Linked DNA regions of Caldimonas thermodepolymerans. The protein of the gene in region 1 binds, or shares a complex with, the protein of each later gene. Links are inferred from orthologs where the notes say so. Each region holds a gene or a part of one and is shown on either strand. Other genes may lie near its edges.

Evidence for each region.
Region 2: the proteins of cgtA (region 1) and ybiB are in contact, whole or in part, in a crystal structure (PDB 8BFT), measured with the Escherichia coli proteins. The link is inferred for Caldimonas thermodepolymerans from one-to-one orthologs.

The regions. Positions count from the first base shown.
Region 1 is NZ_CP064338.1:786,204-789,086, reverse strand. What follows is about bases 69-2,883. They hold cgtA (Obg family GTPase CgtA), read right to left. Parts: upstream 2,119-2,883; coding sequence 1,018-2,118; downstream 69-1,017. Other genes in these bases: rplU (50S ribosomal protein L21), read right to left, coding at 2,714-2,883; rpmA (50S ribosomal protein L27), read right to left, coding at 2,420-2,677; IS481_RS03840 (LiaI-LiaF-like domain-containing protein), read right to left, coding at 2,115-2,309; proB (glutamate 5-kinase), read right to left, coding at 69-973. Outside these bases: more of proB, read right to left, coding at 1-68. UniProt on the Escherichia coli protein: An essential GTPase which binds GTP, GDP and possibly (p)ppGpp with moderate affinity, with high nucleotide exchange rates and a fairly low GTP hydrolysis rate.
Region 2 is NZ_CP064338.1:1,474,899-1,477,846, forward strand. What follows is about bases 49-2,928. They hold ybiB (DNA-binding protein YbiB), read right to left. Parts: upstream 2,029-2,928; coding sequence 1,069-2,028; downstream 49-1,068. Other genes in these bases: rhtB (homoserine/homoserine lactone efflux protein), read left to right, coding at 49-313; cobA (uroporphyrinogen-III C-methyltransferase), read right to left, coding at 294-1,085; IS481_RS07075 (nitrate reductase), read right to left, coding at 2,196-2,928. Also shown: more of rhtB, read left to right, coding at 1-48; more of IS481_RS07075, read right to left, coding at 2,929-2,948.

The DNA.
Region 1 (2,883 bases):
CGGCCAGCGACTGCACCGCGATCACGTCGCCGCGCGCGAACTCGCCGATCACCTGCACCATGCCGATCGGCAGCAGGCTCTTGCCCTCCTCGCGGAGCTTGGCCACCGCGCCGTCGTCGACCACCACCGCGCCGCGCAGCTGCAGGTGGTCGGCCATCCACTGCTTGCGCGCCGCCAGCTTGGGCGTGGAGGCGTACAGCAGGGTGCCGATCGACTCGCCGTCGACCAGGCGCACCAGCACCTGCGGCTCGCGCCCCCAGGCGATGACGGTGGACGCGCCACTGCCCGCGGCCCGCTTGGCCGCCAGCACCTTGGTGATCATGCCGCCCTTGCCGATGCTGGAGCCGGCGCCGCCGGCCATCTGTTCCAGCTCGGGGCTGCCGGCCTCGGCCTCGTGGATGAAGCGCGCGTTCGGGTCCCTGCGCGGGTCGGCCGAGTACAGCCCCTTCTGGTCGGTCAGGATCACCAGCGCGTCGGCCTCGACCAGGTTGGCCACCAGCGCGCCCAGCGTGTCGTTGTCGCCGAACTTGATCTCGTCGGTGACCACGGTGTCGTTCTCGTTGATGACCGGCACCACCTTCAGGCGCAGCAGCGTCAGCAGCGTCGAGCGTGCATTGAGGTAGCGCTCGCGGTCGGCCAGGTCGGCGTGCGTGAGCAGCACCTGCGCGCTGCCCAGGCCGTGCTCGCGCAGCTTGCTCTCGTAGATCTGCGCCAGGCCCATCTGGCCCACCGCGGCAGCGGCCTGCAGCTCGTGGATCTCCTTCGGGCGCACGCTCCAGCCCAGGCGCTGCATGCCTTCGGCGATCGCGCCGCTGGAGACCATCACCACCTCGCGGCCGCGCCGCGACAGCTCGGCCAGTTGCGCGCACCACTGCCCGATCGCCTGCGCGTCGACCCCGCGCCCCTCGTTGGTCACGAGGCTGGAGCCGACCTTCACGACGATGCGTCGCGCGTTCTTGAGCACGTCACTCATGGACTCAAAACCGATACGTCAACGGAACAGGAGGCCCCGGCGGCTCAGCGGAAGCGCGGATCGTCCGGGTCGGGGGCCGGCGGGGCGTCCTCGGCCGGCTGGAAGCGCACGTCCGGCGCCTGGGGCGCCTGCTCGCGCGTGGCCTCCAGGTGCTGGTAGATCGCGCGGATCAGCGGCTCGCAGCCCTCGCGCGTCAGCGCCGAGATCTCGAACACCGGCCCCTTCCACCTGAAGCGCTTGACGAAGTCCTTCACGCGCTGGGCGCGCTCCTCGGCCGGCACCATGTCCAGCTTGTTGAGCACCAGCCAGCGCGGCTTCTCGTACAGCCCGGGGTCGTACTTCTTCAGCTCGGCCACGATGGCGCGGGCCTGCGCGACCGGGTCGACGCCCTCGTCGAACGGTGCCAGGTCGACCAGGTGCAGCAGCAGCCGCGTGCGCTGCAGGTGGCGCAGGAACTGGTGGCCCAGGCCGGCGCCCTCGGCCGCACCTTCGATCAGCCCGGGGATGTCGGCCATCACGAAGCTCTGCTCGGGGCCGACGCGCACCACGCCCAGGTTGGGGTGCAGCGTGGTGAACGGATAGTCGGCGATCTTGGGACGGGCGTTCGACACCGCGGCGATCAGCGTCGACTTGCCCGCGTTGGGCATGCCCAGCAGCCCCACGTCGGCCAGCACGCGCAGCTCCAGCTTGAGCCGGCGTTGCTCGCCCGGCCAGCCGAGGGTGCGCTGGCGCGGCGCGCGGTTGGTGCTGGACTTGTAGTGCAGGTTGCCGAAGCCACCGTCGCCGCCCTTGGCGAGCATCACCTTCTGGCCCGGCACCATCAGCTCGGCGATCTGCTCGCCGGTGTCGGCGTCGCTGATGATCGTGCCCACCGGCATGCGCAGCACCACGTCGTCGCCGGCCGCGCCGAACTGGTCCGAGCCGCGGCCCGGCTCGCCGTTGCGCGCCTCGTGGCGACGCGCGTAGCGGAAGTCGATCAGCGTGTTGAGGTTCGGGTCCGCGACGGCAAACACATGCCCGCCCCGGCCGCCGTCGCCACCGTTCGGGCCGCCGAAGGGGATGAACTTCTCGCGCCGGAAGCTCACGCAGCCGGCGCCGCCGTTGCCGGCAGCGACGTCGATGTAAGCCTCGTCTACAAATTTCATGGTTGCCTGTCAGGCCCTCGGGCCTTGTGCCTGTCGGAGTCCGCGCTGCGGTTCGCGAAGATCGACCACGCGCCGGCGACCACCAGGATCAGCGGCCACCACACCGACAGCCACTGCCAGCTCAGCCAGCCCAGGTTGTGGGCCAGCAGGACCAGGCCGATGACGATCAGCAGGACGCCGCTCTTGTTCATGGACAGCCTCGCGCCGGTGGACGACACGGGGCATGGTACTTCAGCACCTGCCGCAAACGACAAAGCCCCGGCGGGCCGGGGCTTCACGTGCGCAAGGCGCATCCGGGCGGTCAGACCGGGGTGACGGTCACGACCTTGCGGTTCAGCGGACCCTTGACCTCGAACGAGACCTTGCCGTCCACCAGGGCGAACAGCGTGTGGTCACGCCCACAGCCGACGTTGGTGCCGGCATGGAAACGGGTGCCGCGCTGGCGCACGATGATCGAACCGGCCGGGACGACCTGGCCGCCGAACACCTTCACGCCCAGCATCTTCGGTTGGGAGTCGCGGCCGTTCCGGGTGGAACCGCCGCCTTTTTTCTGTGCCATGGTTGATGAGCTCCTGAAAAACTATGGCCGGCGGGATCAGGCGTTGACCGCGCTGATCTGCAGCTCGGTGTAGGCCTGACGATGGCCCTGCTGCTTCTTGTAGTGCTTGCGACGGCGCAGCTTGAAGATGCGCACCTTGTCGTGCTTCCCATGCGCCACCACCGTGGCCTTGACGCTTGCACCGGCAACCAAGGGCGTGCCCACCT
Region 2 (2,948 bases), 690 kb from region 1 along the record:
GATGTCGGCCCGGCGGCGTTTCCTGGCCGGCATGCTGACCAATGCGACCAACCCCAAGGGCATCGTCTTCATGGTCGCGGTGCTGCCGCAGTTCATCGACCCGGCCCGGCCGCTGCTGGCGCAGCTGGCCATCCTCGCCGTGACGACCTGCTCGGTGGACCTGGTCGTGATGCACGGCTACGCGGCGCTGGCCGCGAACATGCAGCGCTGGCTGCGCGGCCCGCGCGTGGCGCGCTGGCAGAACCGCTTCTTCGGCGGCGTGCTGATGGTGATGGGCGCGCTGCTGTTCTTCGTCAGGCGGCAGCCGCACTGAGGCGCGCGGCCGGCTGCACCGCCTGCAGGCCGCGCAGCACGTTGCCGACGATGATGACCGCCGGGCTGCCCAGCCCTTCGCGCTGCAGCATGGCCTGCAGGTCCGCAAGCGGCGCGACCGCATGGCGCTGCTGCGGCAGGCTGGCGTGCTGGACCACCGCCACCGGCGTGTCCGGGGGCAGCCCTTCGAGCAGCCCGGCCTGGATCTGCGCCGCCTGGGCCACGCCCATGTAGATCACCAGCGTGTAGCCGTCGGCGGCCGTGGTCGCCAGGCGCCGCCAGTCCAGCGGCGTGCTGCCCGCGCGGGGGTGGCCGGTCACCAGGATCACGCCGTGCGCGTGGTCGCGGTGCGTCAGCGGCACGCCCAGTCCCGTGGCGGCGGCCAGGCCCGAGGTGATGCCGTTGATCACCTCGACCTCGATGCCGTGCGCGCGCAGGTGCTCCACCTCCTCGCCGCCGCGCCCGAACACGCCCGGGTCGCCGCCCTTGAGCCGCACGACACGTTCGCCCTTCAGGGCTTCGGTGGCCATCAGGCGTTCGATGAAGTCCTGCGGGGTGCTGCGGCAGCCGCCGCGCTTGCCGACGTCGACGATGCGTGCATGGCGGCGGGCGTAGCGCAGCACCTCACGGCCGACCAGGTCGTCGACCAGCAGCACGGTGGCGGCGCGGATCGCCCGGATCGCCTTGAGGGTCAGCAGCTCGGGGTCGCCCGGGCCGGCCCCGACCAGGGTGACACGCGGGCGCGGCGAGGGGGCGTCAGGCGGCGGGTTCATGGGGCGTGAGGGCAGCAGCGGGCAGGTGCTCCAGGGCTTGCAAGAGGCATTCCACCTGCTGCACCAGGGCGGCCGGGGCCGGCTTCTCGCCGCTGGCCACCGACTGGATGTACATCGCCGTCGTCGCCGCATCGCATTCGCGCGGCAGCAAGGGCATCTCGGTGAGCACGCCCTCGCGCGCCGCGACGCCGAGCGCCGGCTGCGGCACGCCGCCGAGGAACAGCTCCATCTTCGGCGTGCGCCGCGGGTCGGCCACCGGCTCGCCCTCGGTGCCGCGCATCAGCAGCGCGTTGGCGCGGGTGCGCTGCAGGAACTGGGTCAGCGTCTGGCCGTATTCCGGGTGGGTGTAGTTGACCACCCGCAGGGCCTGGCCGGGCGGGCAGGGGTCGAGCAGCTTGGCCACGGTGTGCGCCGGGTTGCGCAGGCCGATCACCCAGCGCGCGTCGAGCAGGCGCGCCAGCGGCGGGCACAGGTGCTCGGTGCGGATGAAGGCCGGCTCGCGCCGCCGCCAGGCCTGCTCGATGCCGGCGAGGTCGTGCACCACCGGCAGGCCGAGGCCGTGGAAGATCTGTGCGGTCGTCACGCGCCCGGGGTCGTGCGCCATGCCGTGCACCAGCACCGGCACGCCTTCCTGGGCGAGCATCTGCGCGAGCAGCGGGGTCAGGTTGGGCAGTTTGCGTGCGCCGTTGTAGGACGGCAGCACCACGGCGGGGCGCGGGCAGTCGACCGGCAGGCAGCGTTCGACGGTGGCGGCAAGGAAGCCTTCCAGCTCGTCGAGCGACTCGCCCTTGATGCGCATGGCGATCGCGAACGCGCCGATCTCCAGGTCCGAGACCTGCCCCTCGAGCACCTGTGTCATCAGGTCGTAGGCCTGTTCGCGGTCGAGCGAGCGGGCGCCTTCCCTGCCGCGCCCGATGTCCTTGATGTAGCGGGCAATGCTCATCGCGCGGCCACCTTGGCGGGACGGGTGGCGGGCGAAGGTTGCCGTCGTGCGTCGCGGTTCATGAGTCTCCTTCACAAGTCCCGCACCGCGGGGGCGGTGCTCCAGGTCGCTCAGGGAACCGCAATTCTCACGCCAGCCCGCCGCGAGGGGCAGGGTCCCTCCTGCCGTCATGCCGCGGCGAGCTGCAGGCGCACCAGCCGCTTGAGTTCGGGCCCGCAGGAACCGCACTGCGTGCCGCAGCGCAGCCGCTGCTGCAGTTGTGCGAGACGCGCATCGGCGTCGCCATCGCAGTGCGCGAGCACCTCCAGGATCTGCGGCTCGCGCACGTCGTGGCAGGTGCAGACCTGGCGGCCGGCGGCGGGCGGCGCGCCCGGTGGCTGCGCGCCCGGCGCGAGCAGCAGGTGCCCGTAGGACTGGGCCGGCAGGCGTTCCTGCAGCAGGGTGCGGATCCAGGTCCCGGCGCGGGTGTCGCCGGCGAGCAGGCAGGCCTCCAGCGTGCGCGTGCCGTCGGCGGCGCAGGCGAGCCGCATCGCCCGGTGCTGGCCGCGCCGCGCGTCGGCGTAGCGCAGCGTCTGCGGCCCGGCCAGCCCCAGGACCTGCTCGATCCCGGCGAGCAGCGCCGCCGGCGCGGGCTCGTGCGCGGCAGCGCGGAACAGCAGGCCGGTTCCTTGCGGTTCGCGCCCGAACGGCGTGCAGCTGGCGAACGCGAAGCGGCGCATCAGCACGCGCAGCTGCTCGCGCGCCTGGAGCGCCTCGTCCTGAGGCAGCCAGGCCAGGGCCAGCAGCTGCCAGGGCAGCTCGGCCTTGGCGATGCGCACCGCCGCGTGCTTGAGCTCGGGCTGTCTCGAATGGGGGCAGCAGGCCGGCGTGGTGAGTGCGTTGACACCGTAGACCGGCTCGCCGGACTCGCTGCACCCCGA